DNA from 3 places in the Actinomadura formosensis genome. Region 1 is predicted to be linked to each of the others. Evidence: riboswitches for the same ligand, from Rfam matches in the RefSeq annotation. Region 1 holds a riboswitch; each other region holds the start of a gene.
What was found. A riboswitch is a leader RNA that binds a small molecule or an ion and turns the genes downstream of it on or off. The one in region 1 is predicted to bind cyclic di-AMP.

Region 1 (5,950 bases):
CTCGCAGTGGGCCGCGACCAAGCGGGTGGCCAAGAGCGACCTGCAGCCGGGCGACCTGGTGTTCTTCAGCGGGCTCGGCCACGTCGGCCTCTACATCGGCGGCGGCAAGATGATCCACGCCCCGCACACCGGCGACGTCGTCAAGATCAGCGACATCACCTCGGGCTACTACCTGAGCAATTACTACGGCGCCGGGCGCCCCTGACGGCCCGCCCCACACCCCGCGGAGGGCGTGACGGAGCTCTCTTTTTCGCAACGGACCAGGCTTGACCTGGTCCGTTGTTAATTTTGTAGGGGTTTGCCTTCTGTTGGGGCTTTGGTACGTTGTCACCACTCACGGCGCCCTCCAGACGCCGTGGCCCCGCGGCGCCCGCCAGGCGCCCCGACCCCGCGCGGCGCGTTCGTCCGCCGCGTGACGGCGGCACGAGCCATGTGCCGCCACCCGGGCGGCACGACCCACGCGTCGCCCCCGCGGCACCGGACGGTGCCGCACAGCGGTCCCACCCGGACCGCACGGCCGACCTGGGCCACCGTGCGCACGCTCACGGCGTGCATGGCGCTGAGCGCGCAGCCACGGCGGTTCCCCCGGGTCAGGCATCCCGGACGCCCCCGGAACCGGGCCGGCGTCCGCACACAACATCAGGCGCCGCTCGTTCGCACGCGGGAGACAGGTCCCGCGCCGGGCCCCATCTCGCCCCCAGGATCGCAGCGGCAGCGCCGAATCCGCCGAAGCGCGGAACCGGGGACCCACATCGCCGGAGTCCGGGAGACCTCCCGGACGGGCATTCCGGCACCCGGGGTGAATCGGCGTGTCTCTCCCACCCCCGGTGAGAGCCGCCGTAGGGCCACTTCCACGCCCGAACCCGTCAGCTAACCCGGTAGGCGTCTGGAAGAGCGAAGGAGTGAGTTCCGCAGCGTTACCTGGGCGTGGCCGCCCATCGTGCGGCCACGCCCGGACCCTCCCTGCACTCCGCGGGCGCCTCCGCCCGCGCGAGCCCCCATCCGAAACCGGTGTGCCCGTCCCCTGGGCACGCCACCGCCGAGTCCGCGGACCGCCGTGCGCATGTGCACCGGACGCGGAGCCGGGGACCCATCGTGTCCTTTCCCTTTCGGGGTGAATCGGCCTGCCCGCAGGCCGTAGGGCGCCTTCCAGGCCCGAACCCGTCAGCTAACCCGGTAGGCGGCATGGAAGTCGAGGAGATCCCCCCTTGCCACGCGAGCATTGCAAGAAGGTCCCGGGCCGGCACCGCAAGCCGGGCCCCCTGTCCCTGACATGGCGGACGACCGGCGGCATAGTCGTCAGCGCCGCCGTCCTCGGTACCGCGGCGGCCACCGCGCAGGCGTCCGTCCTGCCGTTCGGCTCCGCCCCGGCGACGGCCGCGGCGGCCGGTGCCACCCCCATCAAGAAGACGGACACCAAGAAGGCGGACAAGGGCCCGGCCAAGAGCACGTCCAAGGCCGAGCCCCGGACGTCCCCCGCACAGAAAACCCAGGACCGCCCGAAGGCCGCCCCCCAGAAGACCGGGGATGCCCGGCCCACCGCCGACGACGCCATCAAGCTCGCCAAGTCCCAGGTCGGTGTGGAAGAGGACGGCGGCGGCGAGACCAAGTTCCAGAAGTGGTACATGGGCACCGCGCGCGCCGGGGAGACCGTCGCCCGCGACGGCGGCTCCATCAGCGAGTACGGCGACGCCCAGTGGTGCGACATGTTCATCTCCTGGATCGGCGAGCAGATCGGCTTCACCGACCAGATCGGCAGCGACGCCTGGACCGTCGCCCACGCCCGCTGGTTCCAGGAGCACGGCCGCTGGGGCACCGACCCGAGGCCGGGCGCGATCGTCTTCTACGCCTGGGACGGCAGCAAGGACGTCGAGGACATCCGGCACGTCGGCATGGTGGCCAAGAAGGTCGACGACAGCACGATCGAAGCCGTCGAGGGCAACACCGGCAACGCCGTCAGGATCAAGGAGCGCTCGGCCGACGACATCGTCGGCTACGGCTACCCCGACTACAAGCCGTGATGAGCCCCCGGACGACGCGGGCTGCATAGGATCACGCCCATGGAGGACGGTCCGGAGCACGGCGGTCCGGAGCACAGCGGTCCCGTGACGCGACGCAGGGCTCTCGCCCTGGGCGCGGGCGGGGCCGCCGTGCTGGCCGCGGGAGGCGCCGGCCTGCTCGGCTTCCGGTCCGGCGGCGGCGCGGCATCGCCTGCCCGCACCCCCAGGGCCGCCGCGCCGTTCAGCCTCGACGCCGCCCGCGCCACCCTCGCCAACCGCGCCCGCGCCGTGCGGGACGGCGACCGCGTCGCGTTCCTCGCCACAGTGGGCGACGCGCCCAAGGCGTTCCAGGACGTCCAGGCCCGCATATACGGCAACCTCCGCAAGCTCCCGCTGGAAGGCTGGCAGGAGCACATCTCCGGCACCCAGGCCATGGACGACGAGAGCGCGGTGGTCCGCCTGGAGGTGCGCTACAAACTGCGGGGCTTCGACAAGGGATACGTGAGCCGCACCCGCTACCTCACGCTCGCCCCCGGCTCCGGCACCTGGACGATCGTCGGCGATGGGACGGCCCACGGCTTCAAGGACGACGCCGACATCTGGGACGCCGGCCCCCTGACCGTGGTCAAGGGCCGCGCCAGCCTCGTCATAGGCGACACCACCGGCCTCGAAGGCATCGCCAAGCGGCTGGACGCCGCCGCGCCGGTCGTCACGGGCGTCGTCGGCAAGGGGTGGGCCCAGCGGGTCGTCGCGCTCGTCCCCGCCGGCACGGCCCTCGCCTCCGCTCTGGCCGGGCCCGGCCAGAGCCTCGGGCAGATCGCCGCGCTCGCCACCGTCGTGCCCCCCGCGCGAGTCGAGGCGGACGAGGGGAAACGGCCCCCCACACCTTCCGGAATGTCCCCGGCGCCGTCCACCGGCGGCCGGGGCGAGGACAGGGTCATCGTCTCCCCCGGCACCTTCGGCCGCCTCAACGGACTCGGCCGCGACGTCGTCCTGACGCACGAGCTGACCCACGTCGCCACCGGCGGCGCCCGCGACCGGCGCACCCCGCTGTGGCTCATCGAGGGCTTCGCCGACTATGTCGGCTACCGGCGGGTCAAGATCAGCGTCCGGTCGGCGGCGGGCGAGCTGCGCCGCGAGGTCACCGCCGGACGGCCGCCGGACGCCCTGCCCGCGGCGGCCGAGTTCGCCGGCGGCTCCCCGCGACTCTCCCAGGCATACCAGGAGGCATGGCTCGCCTGCCGGATGGTCGCCGACCGGTACGGTGAGCCGGCGCTCGTGCGGCTCTACCGGGCCGCCGGGCGCGTCCCGGAGGCCGCCGCGCTGCGCGACGTGCTGGGCCTCCCCCGGGACCGATTCACCACCCTGTGGCGCGACTATGTGAAGAAGGAGCTCGCATGAGCGAGGCGGAGGCGGACGAGGGCCGGGTGGACGGGAACGGGAACGGGAGCGAGGCCGTCGCCGGCGGGCCCGGCCGGACCGCCCGGGCGCGGCGTCCCCGGATCGCCGCCGCGGTCGCCGCCGCCGTGCTGTTCGCCTCGGTCGCGGCCGTCCTCGCCCTGACCACCCCGTGGAATCCGCTCCCCGGCCACGTCCCCGGCGGACGCGTCAAGGCCGATCCCGCGCTCGATTTCTCCCCCGCCGAGATCTCCCGCTCCGGGGCGTTCGACTCGGCCGTCAACCCGCCCGCCTACGCGGGGCTCCTCGCGGGCCTCGCGCTGATCCTCGTCCTCGGCCTGACCCCGCTCGGCGCCCGCTTCATCGGCCGGGTCACCGCCCGTACCCGCCGCCGCCCGCTCACAATCATCGTCGCGGCCATCGCGCTCACGACGCTGCTGCGTCTCGCCGGGCTCCCGTTCCGCATCTGGAGCGAGTCGGTGCTGCGCCGGTACGGGCTGTCCACGCAGGGCTGGCCCGCGTGGCTCGTCGACCAGTTGAAGTCCCTCGGCGTCACCTGGGTCGTCTCCACCGTCGCCCTGCTGCTCCTGTACGCCCTCATCCGCCGGTTCCCGCGCTACTGGTGGGCGGGCGCCGCCGCGGGCGGGTTCGTCCTCGTAGTACTCGTGTCGTTCATCTACCCGATCGCGGTCGAGCCGGTGTTCAACAGGTTCCACTCGCTGCCGCAGGGGCAGTTGCGCAGCGACCTGCTCGCGATGGCGAAGCGCGACGGTGTGCCCGTCGAGGACGTCCTCATCGCGGACGCCTCCCGCCGGACGACGTCGCTGAACGCCTACGTGTCCGGGTTCGGCTCCACCCGCCGCATCGTCCTGTACGACACGCTGCTGAAGTCACCGCGCCCGCAGATCGAGTCGATCGTCGGGCACGAGCTGGGCCACGCCAAGCGCGACGACGTCCTGTGGGGCACGCTGGTGGGCGCGCTGGGCATCGCCGGGGCGCTGTGCCTGCTGTACCCCCTGATGACCTCTCCGCGGCTTCTGCGGCGCGCGGGAGTCGATCCCGGCGGCGCCCCGCCGGGTGCGCCCGGCGGGCGCGGGACGCGCGGGGCGGCGGACCCGCGCTCCCTCGCCCTCCTGCTCGCGCTCGTGACCGCCGGGACGCAGCTCGCCGCGCCCGTCCAGAACCTCGTCAGCCGGCGCATCGAGGCCCGGGCGGACGCGCACGCCCTGAACCTCACCCGCGACCCGTTGACGTTCGTGTCGATGCAGCGCGCGCTGTCGGTGCGCAACATCTCCGATCTGAGCCCCGACGCCATGGAGTACCTGCTGTGGATGACCCACCCGTCGGGGCCCGACCGGATCGCCATGGCCCGTGACTGGGCCCGCATGAATCACACCGAGGTCCCGCCGCCGTTGCGGTGAGCCGCGTCAGTTCCCCTGGGTCCCCCGCTTGGCCGGGGCCTTCGGTCCGGCCCCCCTGCCCTGCTGGGCCGCCAGCGTCGCGGCGTCCGCGTGCGGCGCGGTCGTCACCGACCGCTTCAGCGCGCTGCCCTTCACCCAGTTCCGCCAGCCGAGCTGCCAGTAGCCCCAGCCGTTCTCCGGCTCCAGTTCCCGGTTGCTCCCCGTCACCTTCACCGGGTCGCCCCGGTAGCTGAGGTTGTAGAACCACTTGGCGTTGGACGGGCTGACGTTGATGCAGCCGTGGCTGACGTTCTCGCTGCCCTGGGACCCGACCGACCACGGCGCGCTGTGCACATACTCGCCGCTGTCGGAGATCCGCACGGCCTTGTACACGGTCAGGCTGTAGTAGCCCGCGCAACCGGCACCACAGCCCATCCAGTCCGACGTCATGACGGTGGGGTCCTCCTTGTCCATCGACAGATGGACCCCATTGGTGGTGGTGTACATGCGGCTGCCACCACGCCCCATGCTGGTCGGGATGGTGCGGGCCTTCTTGCCGTTGACCATCACGACCATCTTGTGGGTGTCCTCGCCCGCCGTGGAGATGTGCGAGTCACCGACCTTGAAGCCGACGGTGTAGTTCTTGCCGCCGTACACGTCCCCGCCCGTGCGCACCCCGGCGAGATGGGCCTCGAACTTCACCTTCGTGTGGGCGGGCCAGTAGTCCTTCGTCCGGAACACGACCTCCTGGTCACCGAACCAGTGCCAGGCGCCCTCGACCGTCTTGTCGGCCGTGACCTCCAGCGCCCGCTCGACCGCCGCCCGGTCCTTCACCGCCCGCGCGAAGTGCACGATGATCGGGATGCCGACGCCGACGGTCTCCCTGTTGTAGGGCGCCTCGATCGTCACGTTGTTCGTCTTCGTGACCTCGGCGGTGGTGAAGCGGCTGGAGACCGTGCGGGTCCTGCCGTCCTTGCCGAGCGCCGTCGCGTTGACCAGGTACGTCTCGCCCGGCTCCAGCGTCCAGCGCGACTGCCACCGCGTCCGGTCCGCGCTGAGATCGCCCGCGACCTCGCGGCCCCTGGCCGACACCGTGACGTTCTCGATCGTGCCGCCGTGCGCCCGGACGTCGATCTGGCTGTCCGGTCTGAG
Region 2 (5,950 bases), 2.1 Mb from region 1:
CCAGTGCGCGGAGTCCGTCACGTCCAGGTGCACGTACACCGCCCCGTCACCCAGCCGCTCGGCGAGCTCTTCCCCCTCGCCGTCCAGGATGTCGCCGATCACCACCCGGGCGCCGTCGGCCACCAGCGCACCGGCGATCGCGGCTCCGATGCCGCGTGCCGCGCCGGTCACGATCGCCGTCCTGCCGCGAAGATCCATCGTCGCCGCCAAAGCCGCCCCCGGTTGTCATCTTCTGTGTTCTCGCTGCTTCCGGACGACTTATGCCCAATCCGTCCGGTGCCATCGCAGTCCGGCCGAACCTTCGGCGCGATCCGGATCTCCGGCACAATGGCGTGAGGGGGTGACCGCGTGGCCGGACTGGCTGGATCGCTTGAGCGCTCCATCATGGACGTGCTCTGGGCGGCGCCCGGCCCGCTGCGGGTGCGCGAACTGCTGGCGAGGCTGAACGAGGACGCCGACAGGCCGCTGGCCTACAACACCGTGCAGACCGTGGCGGAACGCCTGGCGCAGAAGGGCCTGCTGCGGCGCACGCAGGACGGGCTCGCGTACCGCTACAGCCCCACGCGTGCGCGGGAGGACTACGCGGTCGACCTGATGCTGGACGCCCTCACCGACGCCCCCGACAGCGGCGCCATCCTGGCCAGATTCGCGGAAAGCGTCCCCCGGGAGGACGTCGGTCACCTGCTGGACGTGCTGCGCCGGCGGGCCGCCGAAGGCGACGAGGAATGATCGCGTGATCGTGCCGATGGCCGGCCTGCTCATGTCGGCGGTCGTGCTCGGGTGTCTCGCCGGGCCCGTCCTGGACCGCCTGCGGCGTCCCGCGCTCAGCCCGGCGACCGCCGCCGCCTGCTGGGTCGCGGCTCTGGTGGGCGCCGTGGTCGCCGGCGCGGGCCTCGTGGCGGTCGCGTTGCTCTCCCCGCCCGGACCGGGCCACGGCCTCCTCGGCCGGCTGCGTGATTGCCTGCCCCACCACGGGTATCCGGCGATCGCGTCGGCGACCGCCGCGAGCCTGATCCTGGTGACGGGCTGCGGTGCCGCGCTCGCGCGGAGCCTGCCGCGGCTCGGCCGGGCGGTGCGGCACCGCCGCCGGCACCGGGAGATGCTGCGCCTGGTCGCCCGGGAGCACCGGCGGCATCCGGACGTCCTGGTCCTCGACCATCCCGTCCCCGTGGCCTACTCCCTGCCCGCGCGGCGCCGCGCGATCGTGGTGAGCACGGGGGCGCAGGAGTCGCTCAGCGCCGCCGAGTTCGGCGCGGTGCTCGCGCACGAGCGGGCCCATCTGCGCCAGCGTCACCACGCGCTGCTGCTCATGCTCGACCTGGTCCACGCGCTGCTGCCGTGGCTGCCGACCGTCCGGCGCGCGAAGGCGCGGCTGCCGCTGCTGCTGGAGATGGCCGCCGACGACGCCGCGGCGCGCGCCTGCGGCAGGCGGGCACTGGTGGACGCCCTGTGCCGGCTCTCCGCGGCTCCGGGCGCGGCGGGCGCGCTGGGCGCGACCGGCGGCCCCGGGAGGAGCAGGCTGGCGGAGCGGGTGCGCAGGCTGGAGGCCGCCGAGCCGGTGGGGCCGCGCCGGGCCGTCCGGCTGGCGGCCGGCGCCTTCGCGACGACGGCGGTCGCGGCGCCGCTCCTCGTCGGGGCCGCGGCGATCGCCGAACTGGCCATGATCTGCTGAGCTCCGCGGGGCCGCCGGGACCCGGGTGAGAAACGTTCAATTCGGCTGGCCGAGTGGCGGAGGAGGCGGCTTTTCTCCTACCCTCCGTAGGAGGTCACGGTGCCGCGTCCCCGCCGGGGACGGCCGATGGCCGCGCCAAATCCCGCGGACCCCGTCCCGGGAACCGGGGACCCGATCTTCACCGGGGTGAGTCCGTCCCGCGCGGACGGTAGGGCGGCTCCGGCCCGAACCCGTCAGCTGACCCGGTAGGCGTTACAGGAGAGGACAGCGCATGCAGCGACGAGCTGCCGGCCCGCGAACGTCAGCCCGCCGCAGGATCATCGCCACCACGGCATGGACGGCCTCGATCATGATCTCCGTCGGGCTGGTGGCCCCCGCCCCGGCCGAGGCGAAGCCCAGGCCGACGCGCAAGGAGCTGACCGCCCAGCAGAAGAAGCTCGCCGACGAGGCCGAGAAGCTCAGCGAGCAGTACAACGGCCTGCGGGAACGCCTCAAGCAGGCGCAGCACGCCGCCATCGTCGCCAAGAGGACCTCCGAGCAGCAGAAGAGGACCCTGGACGAGGGGCGCTCGCGGATGGCGAAGATGGCCGCCGAGACCTACAAGAACGGCCCGGTCGACCCGACCGTCTCGTTCGCCTCGTCCGCCGACCCCCAGGCCGTGCTCGACCGGTCCGCCACCCTCAGCTACTTCGCCAAGCAGGACAACAGCCGCGTCACGCAACTGCTGCAGATGATGCAGGGCGCCGAACGCGCCCGCAAGGCGGCCGAGGCGCGTGCGAAGCAGGTGCGCGAGCTCACCGAGGAGGCGAAGAAGAAGCGCCGGGAACTACAGGTCAAGCTCAAGAAGGTCCAGCGCCAGCTCGGCACCTACGCCACTCCCGGCGCGAACCCCGGCTCGGCCCCGAACGTCGCCTCCGGAGGGGCCTCGGCCAAGGCGATGAGAGCCGTCCAGGCCGCCCTGAGCCAGCTCGGCGTCCCCTACTCCTGGGGCGGCGGCGACGCCTCCGGCCCGACGTACGGCACCGCGCAGGGCGCCAACATCAGGGGCTTCGACTGCTCCGGCCTGACGCTGTACGCCTACGCCCAGGTCGGCATCACCCTCGGCCACTACACCGGCAGCCAGTACAACGCCGGCACCCACGTGAGCATGAGCCAGCTCAAGCCCGGCGACCTGGTCTTCTTCCACAGCGACCTGCACCACATGGGCATGTACATCGGCAACGGCAAGATGGTCCACGCCCCGCAGACCGGCGACGTCGTCAAGATCGCCCCCATGGCCGGACGCCCGTTCGCCGGCGGAGTCCGCGTCGCCTGACCATGCGCCTCCTGCCTCCCACCGTGCGGACACCACCGCGGAGCGGCGAGTGGGACGGCTGAGGACGCCGCCTGCGCGGTGGGGGCGCGGCCGCGCCCCCACCCCGCTGTTCGGCCTGGTCCTGTTCTTCGGCGTCCTCGCGATGCACGGCTTCCAGGCATCGCCGGACCCGGCCGACATGACCGGCGTCCCGATGACGTCCATGAGCGCTGCCCGGCCGATGCCGGAGGCGTCCGCGCATCACCACTCCGGCGGTGGGCGGCAACCCGCCGATCACCAGCGGGATCATCCGGGCGGACAGGTCTGCCTGGCGATGCTGACGGCGCTCTCGCTCTTCGGGGCCGTCATCGCCCTGTACCGGCGGAGGGCGCCGGCCACGGTGGCGCGGCTGCTCGCCATGGGGCGGCTTCTGGTCGCCGGCAGGCCGCCGCCCAGGCCGGCCCTGCACGAACTGAGCGTGTTGAGGCTGTGACGGGCCCGCCGGCGCCTCGGCGCCGGCGACCGGTCAGTCCACAGAACCCGACACGAAAGGCTTCAACCATCATGAAGCGCGTACTTGCGCTCGTCGCCGTTCCGGCCCTGGCGATCGCCCTGGCGGCCTGCGGCGACGGCATGATGAGCGAGAAGGAGATGAAGGAACTGGAGGACGCCGACGGGCGGGCCTTCGACAAGGCGTTCCTGGAGATGATGATCGAGCATCACGAGGGGGCCGTGGCGATGGGCAGGACCGAGCAGGCGTCCGGCCAGTCTCCGGAGGCCAAGCAGATGGCCGACGGCATCATCTCCTCGCAGTCCGCCGAGATCGCGAAGATGCGGGACATGCTGAAGAAGATGTAGGGCGTCCGAAGCGGGCGGGGCAGGCCCCCGCCCGCTTCTGCTCGTGTCGGCCACCGGCCGATGAGGGGCGGCCTAACCGGGCCGGTGGCCTCCCGCCCGGAGGTGGCGGAGAGCGCCCCGATGAGGGATGTGCGTGCGGCGGAGGACGCGGCGGCCGAGCGTGACCAGGAGGATCTTCGCCGCGACCATGAGCACGACGATCTCGATCGTCAGGCCGGTCCAGTGCCATCCGGCCAAGAACGCCCCGCCCAGTCCGAGGTGGACGGCGACGGCCGCGGCGATGAGCGGCGTGAGCACGATGACGGAGCGGCGGCCGCGGCGGGGCGGGAGCCCCGAGCCGGGCGGCGGTTTCGCGGGTGCGAGGTCACCACCCGGCGCCGCGGGCGGCGGCCAGGTGACGGATATCCGCCGGCGGCGGCCGAACCGTTCGAGATCTTTGGTGACGATGTCCTGGATCTGCTGAAGGGCGTCTTCGTCGGCGGCCTCCACGCGCACGGTGAGGGTGTCGTCGGTCGCGTCCAGGATGGCCCGGCCCCACGGGTCGAAGGTGACGACGCCGTGGGTGCCGGAATGTTCGGCCTGGACGCGCAGGTCGCCGCGGGCGAGGGCGGTGGTGGCGGCGTGGGCGTGGGGCCGGTGACCGCCCCCGCCCATCTCGCCCATGGCGGCGGCGTGCCGGCACATTTGCGCCAGGTAACGGCTCGGCCGCGCTATCCGGAGGGCGACTTCCGAGGTCAGCATGCCAGGTCCTTTGGTGCGGGAGAGAAGGTCGGGACGGCGAGCGGGCTGAGGCCGTCTCTCAGGTGCGGCGGCAGGTGGCCAGCCAGGCGGCGATGCCGCCGGCGTGAACGTTGGACCTGCACACGGTGGCCTCTACCGACTCCACGACCCATCCGTCGGTGAAGCAGGATTCGAGTTCGTCCCGGGACAGCTTGTGCGGCACGTCCGGTTCGCCGGTGTGCCGGTCGCTGTAGCAGAGGACGAACAGCCGTCCTCCCGGCCGCACCACCGTGTGCAGGCCGTCCACATAGACGGCACGGTCCGCGGCGGTGAGGCCGTGCAGGAACAGCGAGTCCAGAGCGGTGTCGAAGGTCTCGCCGAGCTCTGCCAGGCGCAGCGCGTCATGGCGGACGAAGCGGGCCGTGAGACCTCGCTCGCGGGCCTTCTCCTCGGCCGTCCGGAGGGCTCTGGCGGACGTGTCGATCCCGGTGGCGTCCAGGCCGGAGGCGGCGGCGATCAGCGTGTGCTCCCCGGTCCCGCAGCCCACGTCCAGCACGCGCCCGTGAAGTTCGCCGTTCTCGGCGAGGGCGAGCATCGCGGGCTGGGGAGCGCCGATCTCCCACGGCGGACACCCGAGGTAAGGGTCGCAGGACCGGCTGTGGGGGTGCGCTGCGGCGGACGTATCCGTCATGAGGCTCTCTCTTCCGTCAGGCGTCGCGGGCTCATCCGCCTCCTTTTACAATACATAGTGTCGCATTCAAATCAACTGTCTCTAGCCGGGCGATGCGTATCATCGGAGACGTGCCGAGACTCTGGAGCGAGACGATCGCCGCGCACCGCGACGCCGTCCGGGACGCCGCCCTGGACGCCACCGCCGCCCTGGTCGCCCGGCATGGAGTGACCGGCGTGACGATGTCGCAGATCGCCAAGGACGCCGGTATCGGGCGCGCGACGCTCTACAAGTACTTTCCCGACGTCGAGTCCATGCTGCGGGCCTGGCACGAACGCCAGATCGACGAGCACCTGAAACACCTGCACCGCGTCCGGGACGAGACCCGGGGCTCCGCGCGGCGGCTGGAGGCGGTGCTGACGGCCTACGCGGAGGCGATCGCGGGCAAGGGAGGGCATGACGACGGCCTCGCCGTCATGATGCACAGCGGTGAGCACGTCGCCGCGGCCCACCGGCATCTGCGCGAGTTCGTCCAGGAGTTGATGGCGGACGCGGTCGCCGCCGGAGCCGTACGCGAAGACGTCCCGGCCGACGAGCTGACCCGCTACTGCCTGCACGCCCTGGGCGCGGCCAGAGGGCTGCACGACCCGGTGGCGATCGGCCGCCTTGTACGGACCACGCTGGCCGGGCTGCGACCGGACACCCCGGCGCGCGGGTGACGCCCTGGAGCCGGGCG
Region 3 (5,950 bases), 440 kb from region 1:
ACTGTAGCGCAGTCCCGGGGGTCGTGCGTACCGGATTGCGGCCCGATGATCTCTGGTGGGCGGGCCGGAGGGTGCGGGTGGCGGTGCCGGTCATGAGGTGGCCGCGGAGGGGCGGTGAGCGTTGTGACCGGGGTCACATGGTTGGGAAGGGTTCTCTCCGGAGAGGGTCAGCGGAAGTGGTCGACTTCGGGTGTGAACGGAAAACTCGGGCAAAGATTTGGGTTGTTTGCCAGGTTATGGGCGAATAGTCCGTCGCTGACGTATGTAGCTTTTTTCTCCCAGGGCAGGTGACGCCGAACGGGGGACAGGGTTGGCGGAAGCGGAGGGCACCCAGCCCGGGATGGACGTTGCGGACCTTCGGGACGCCGCGCACGACCGTGCGGTGCTGGCTGAGGCGCGGGTCGTGCTGGCCCGTCGGCTCGGCGTCCCGCCCGGTGAGGCCCTGCAGCACCTGATCTGGCTCGCGCGCGACCTCGACATGGACCTTGCCGAGGCGGCGTCCGTGCTGGTCAAGGACGGGGGCGGCGGGCCCGTGGGAGCCGTGGTCGCCGGGCGGCGGGCGCCGCGTGCGGAGGGTGTCACGGCGGAGCGCAAGGCCGTCCTGTCGGAGGCCGAGGACGTTCTGCGCCGGCTGGCGGACGAGGACACCTCGGCGGACGCCGGGACCCTCGCCGGGTTGCCGGACGATCCGGTGGCGCGTGCGGTGCTGGACGGGGCGCTCGACTCGTGTGCCCACCTGGTGCCGGTCCGGGACCCCGACGGGGATGTGACGGACTTCCTTTTCGCGGAGCTCAACGGCGTCGCGCGGGACATGTTCGGGCGCGGCAGGGATGAGCTGACCGGTCTCCGGTTGCTGCGCACGGACCCGGGCGCCGTGCTCAGCGGCCTGTTCGACGAGTACGTCGAGGTGCTGGAGACCGGGACGCGGCTGGAGCGGGACTCGTTCCCCTACTCCACCGCGCAGCGCGGCCTGTCCCGTGCGTCCCGGATGAGCGCGCGGTGCGTCCCGGTGCCGACCGGCGTGTGCGTCACCTGGCGCTACCACTTCGCCGAGGACCGGGTCGCACGCCGGCTGGAGCGGGTCGAGCGGCTCGCGCTGATCGGCTTCGGCGAGTGGGACCTCGCGACCGGCGAGGCGGACTGGACGCCGCAGATGCTGGCCAACTACGGCCTTTCCTCCGACGAGGTGCCGCCGATGCCGCACGACCTGCCGAAGGTCGTGGCGGAGGACGATCTTCCGCTCGTGGAGGAGGCCGTCCAGACGATGTTCTCGCGGCGGGAGCCGGTGGAGGCCGAGCACCGCGTGATCGGCAAGGACGGGACGCCGCGGCACCTGTGGGTGTTCGCCGAGCCGGTGCTGGGCGACTCCGGGCTGCCGATCTCGATCAACATCGTCTCGCAGGACATCACCCGCCGGCGCGGCGTGGAGCGGGCGCTCGCCGAGACCCGGCGGCAGATGCTGAGGCAGCAGGCGCGGACGGCGCAGGAGCGGAAGGTGGCGGTGACGCTGCGCCGCGCGATCCTGCCGGACGAGGACCAGGTGGAGCAGTTGCCCGGCCTCTCCATGGCGGTCCGCAGCCTGGCGGCGGAGAGCACCGCCCGCATCGGCGGGGACTGGTTCGCGACCCGGGTGCTGCCGGACGGGCGGGCGATGTTCGCCATCGGGGACGCGGCCGGGCACGGGCTGCCGGCGGCGGCCGCGATGGCGCGGACCCGGAACGGGCTGCTGGGCCTCGCCTGCACGGGCGAGCCGGCGGGACGGCTGGTCGGCTGGCTGAACGAGCTGGTCGGGAACATGGACCCGCCCGCGACGGGGACCGCGATCGTCGCGCATTTCAACCCGTCCCGCCGGCTGCTGGAGTGGACGTGCGCGGGGCATCCGCCGCCGATCCTGGTCCGGGACGGGCGGGCGGTGCCGCTGGACGCCGTCCGGGACCCGATGCTCGGTGCGATGCCGGGCTGGCGCTACACGACGATCACCACGGATCTGCACCCCGGGGACCTGCTGTTCCTGTACACCGACGGCCTGGTCGAGCGCCGGGACGCGGACATGGACGAGCGCACCGAACGCCTCACCGGGATCCTGCGGGACTGCTCGGAACGCCCCGAACGCGTGCTGGACGAGGTGCTGGCGCGCATGGAGCACGACCGGGCTGCGGATGACACCACGCTCTTCGCCCTGCGCGTGGAGTGACGAAGCACACTCGGACCTGCGAAGATCACCCAGTGTGATGTAGACCTCACTTGGGCGGGTGCTGATGGTGGGCGTGTGACGGACGATCACTTTCCGGCCGCTGCTTTCCTGGTTTCTTTACCTTTTTCTGATCTTGCGGTAAGCCTTGCCTGCAAAGGGTTGAGGGCCGGTCAGAGAAAGATCGGGAAGGCCCGGCGGGCCGGCGGTGTTGGGTGTTCCTTGGAACGGCTTTGAGCAGGCAAGATCGAGCTTTGTGCCGGGTTTGCTTTTCTTGAGAAGGTTGGTACCTTCTATTCGAATCACGCAACGCACCCCATGCGTTGCCGCCGGCCGTTCGCCATACGGCCGAGGATCGCGGAGCGGTATTCGCACGCGATGCGCGCCAGACGATGCGCGCCACCTCACCGAGATCAGTCGCTGAGATAAATCCGAATAGAGCACCGCGTCCGCGGTGCGAGGCCGAGTCCGTTCCGGTCGCCACGACCGGCACGGAGCCGGGGACCCAATGTTCCAGGGGTGAATCGGCGCGTCCGAGAGCCGCGCCGTAGGGCTGCTTCCATGCCCGAATCCGTCAGCTAACCCGGCAGGCGTCATGGAAGACAAGGAGATTCCCTGCATGACCGGTCGTTTCAATCGACTTTCCCTGAGCGCCTTCACCCCCGAGGACAAGGCCGTCGGCGTCGCCGTCAGCACCGTCCTCGCCGGAGCCGTCGGGCTCGCGGTCCTGAACCCCCTCGCCGGTGGCCGCGCCGCGGCCGAGACCCCGGCGCAGGCCGCCGCGGCCACGGCCGCGGCTCCGGCCCCGGCCCAGGCGGCGGCGGTCGCCGAGAAGGGCACCGCGTCGAAGGATTCCACCTCCTCCATCGCCGACGAGGCACGCAAGGCGGGGTACAAGGTGCCGCCGCGCGCGGTCAAGCCCGCCGAGGTGCTGAAGCTGGCGAAGAAGCAGGTCGGCGTCAAGGAGGGCAAGCGCGGCCAGACCAAGTACCACGACTGGTACGTCTCGACCTCGCACGCCAAGGCCACCGCCAAGCGCGACGGCGGCTTCTCCACCAAGGCGTACAACGGCGCCCAGTGGTGCGACATGTTCGTCTCGTGGCTCGGCGCCCAGACAGGCGTGAAGAACATGGGCTGGGACGCCTACACCGTCCAGCACGCCTCCTGGTTCAAGAAGACCGACCGCTGGGGTCACAAGGCCAAGCCGGGCTCCATCGTGTTCTTCGACTGGAAGAAGGGCTCCAAGGGCCGCATCGGCGACATCGACCACGTCGGCATCGTCGTCAAGGACAACGGCAACGGCACCATCAGCACCATTGAGGGCAACACCGAGAACGCGGTGAACAAGAAGGTCCGCGCCAAGTCCACGGTCGTCGGCTACGGCTACCCCGACTACGCGTCCTGACCCGTCCTCCCCTCCAGCGGGCGCCCGGTTCCGGCCGGGCGCCTTCTGGCGTCCCCCGGTGACGGTCCCCAGGTCTGCGGCGAAGTCGGGTAATGGGAAGCATTGACAGCCTTTGATCCTCATTGGACCTCGATAAGGCGTTCCTGGATAGGAATCACTGGCGACCGTCCGACCGGCGCCTGGGGGCCGTCCCCAGAGGAAGGGTGAAGGGGGACGCCCATGCGGCTGCGCCCGGATGTCAGTGTGGTGGTTATCGCCTACAACGACGCCCGGCGGCTTCCGCGGGCGGTCGCCTCGTCGCTGGCGCAGTCGCTGGGCGGCGTCGAGACGGTCATCGTCGACGACGCGAGCACCGACGGCACCGGGGAGATCGCCGACCGGCTCGCCGCCGCGCATCCGGGACGGGTCCGCGCCGTGCGCCTGCCGTCCAACTCGGGCGGCTGCGGACGTCCCCGCAACGCCGGGATCGAGGCGTCGGCCGGCCGGTACCTGATGTTCCTCGACAGCGACGACCTGCTGGACCGGCACGCCTGCCTCAACCTGCTCGCCGCCGCCGAGGACACCGGCGCCGACCTGGTGTCCGGGCGGTGCGACCGGATCTTCCTGGACGTGCCCGAGGGCGCGAAGGGACGTGTCCGCCCCTGGTATTCCTGGCTCTACCGGCGCAGCGCCGTGTACGGGTCGCTGAGCGAGAACCCCCGTCTCCTCTACGACACCCTCTCGACCAACAAGGCGTACCGGCGGGGCTTCCTGGACGAGCACGGGCTCCGGTTCGTCGAACGGCTGCACTACGAGGACCTGCTGTTCACCGCGGAGGCGTACCTGGCGGCCGAACGGACCGCGCTGATCCCGCCCCGCGTCTACAACTGGTTCGTTCAGGAGCGGACGCCGACACCGTCGATCTCGAACCGGCGCGCCGAACCGGCCAACTTCGCCGACCGGCTGGAGATCCACCGGCGCATCGACATGATGTTCGCGCTGCGCGGCGCCCACGACCTGCGGCGCGCCAAGGACGTCAAGTTCATCAACCATGACCTGGGGCTCTACCTGCGGGAGCTGCGCGACCGCGATCCGGGCCGCCGGGAGCGTTTCCTCGACCTGGCGGCCGCGTACCTGGCGGAGCTGGACCCGTGCGCGTTCGAGCTGGCGCGCCCGCTGCCCGCGATCGCCGCGTACCTGATCCGCGAGGGCGACCACGAGGGGGCGCTCGCCGCCGCCGGGTACCGGCCGGACGAGCGGCCCGAACTGCGGGCCCGGCTGGTGGAGCGGGACGGGCGGGTGTTCTGGGGCGCGGGCCGTCCGCGCGGGAGGCTCGGCCGCCGGATCCTGGACGTGACGGGCCTCGGGTTCCATGTCCGCCCGCTGAGGGAACTGCGTCCGGCCAACACGGTGACGCGGCTGGAGATGCGCGGCGACCGCGTCCTCATGGCCGGGCACGTGCTGAACCCGCTGGATCGGATCCCCCCGGACGCGGAACTGGCCGGGACGCTGGAGTTCCGCGACCGGCGCCGCCGGTCCCGCCGGGCGCGGGCTCGCGCCACCGTCCGGCACGAGGGCGACCGGCTGGCCTGGCGGTCGCAGTTCGCCCCGGCCGAGCGGATCAGGCCGGTCGGATTCGTCGATCCGGTCTGGGACGTGCGGCTCCGCATCCGGGTCGACGGTGAGGACGTGGTCACCCGCCCCGGCGAAGGGCACGGGTCACCGCCGCTGAGCGGGGTCGCGCTGCCCGTCCGGCCCCGGCTGACCAGGCTCGCCGCCGACCGGCTCCGCTCGTACGTCACCGAGGGCGGGCATCTGGCGTTCGCGCTGGAGGCGGCGGGCCCGTGGGGGCGGCTCGCGGGGGCCGCCGCGCGGTGCGCCGCCCGCTCCCCGGCCGGGCGGCTCGCCCGGCGTGGCGCGCGCTCGCTGGGGGAGGCCGTCCGGGGGAGGCTGACCGCCCGCGAGACCAAGATCGCCGTGTTCAACCGGGTGCTGAGCCGGCTGCCCGTCCGGCCCGGCCTGGTCGTCTTCGAAAGCCACCTCGGCCGCGACTATTCGGATAATCCGAAGTACATCTACCGGGAGTTGCGCCGGACGGGCCGTCCCGTGACGGCGGTCTGGTCGTACGCGTCGTCACCGGAGGGGTTCCCGGGCGACGCGACGCTGGTCCGGCGCGGCTCGTGGGCGTACTTCCTGGCGCTGGCGCGGGCGCAGTTCTGGATCGACAACCAGGGCTATCCGGATGGTCTTCGCAAACGCCCGGAGACCACCTATGTCCAGACCTGGCACGGGTCGGCGTTCAAGCTGATGGGCCTCGACCAGCCGCGCCTCAAGAGCGGCCCCGCCGCCGACAGGGCGCGGCTGCGGCGGATGGC

Region 2: another riboswitch for cyclic di-AMP. It lies ahead of ACQP1N_RS02685 (NlpC/P60 family protein); the one in region 1 lies ahead of ACQP1N_RS12490 (CHAP domain-containing protein).
Region 3: another riboswitch for cyclic di-AMP. It lies ahead of ACQP1N_RS14565 (CHAP domain-containing protein); the one in region 1 lies ahead of ACQP1N_RS12490 (CHAP domain-containing protein).

What each region holds. Positions count from the first base shown of each region.
Region 1 is NZ_CP192011.1:2,636,137-2,642,086, reverse strand. It holds gene ACQP1N_RS12495 (NlpC/P60 family protein) at 1-205, shown strand, start outside; cyclic di-AMP (ydaO/yuaA leader) riboswitch at 706-900, shown strand; cyclic di-AMP (ydaO/yuaA leader) riboswitch at 1,028-1,199, shown strand; gene ACQP1N_RS12490 (CHAP domain-containing protein) at 1,209-2,021, shown strand; gene ACQP1N_RS12485 (hypothetical protein) at 2,061-3,401, shown strand; gene ACQP1N_RS12480 (M48 family metallopeptidase) at 3,398-4,819, shown strand; gene ACQP1N_RS12475 (Ig-like domain-containing protein) at 4,826-5,950, opposite strand, start outside.
Region 2 is NZ_CP192011.1:567,619-573,568, forward strand. It holds gene ACQP1N_RS02670 (SDR family oxidoreductase) at 1-171, opposite strand, end outside; gene ACQP1N_RS02675 (BlaI/MecI/CopY family transcriptional regulator) at 349-729, shown strand; gene ACQP1N_RS02680 (M56 family metallopeptidase) at 734-1,672, shown strand; cyclic di-AMP (ydaO/yuaA leader) riboswitch at 1,796-1,940, shown strand; gene ACQP1N_RS02685 (NlpC/P60 family protein) at 1,944-2,987, shown strand; gene ACQP1N_RS02690 (DUF6153 family protein) at 3,037-3,459, shown strand; gene ACQP1N_RS02695 (DUF305 domain-containing protein) at 3,531-3,824, shown strand; gene ACQP1N_RS02700 (DUF2218 domain-containing protein) at 3,897-4,565, opposite strand; gene ACQP1N_RS02705 (class I SAM-dependent methyltransferase) at 4,624-5,235, opposite strand; gene ACQP1N_RS02710 (TetR/AcrR family transcriptional regulator) at 5,346-5,933, shown strand.
Region 3 is NZ_CP192011.1:3,072,804-3,078,753, forward strand. It holds gene ACQP1N_RS14560 (PP2C family protein-serine/threonine phosphatase) at 341-2,194, shown strand; cyclic di-AMP (ydaO/yuaA leader) riboswitch at 2,660-2,799, shown strand; gene ACQP1N_RS14565 (CHAP domain-containing protein) at 2,811-3,596, shown strand; gene ACQP1N_RS14570 (bifunctional glycosyltransferase/CDP-glycerol:glycerophosphate glycerophosphotransferase) at 3,816-5,950, shown strand, end outside.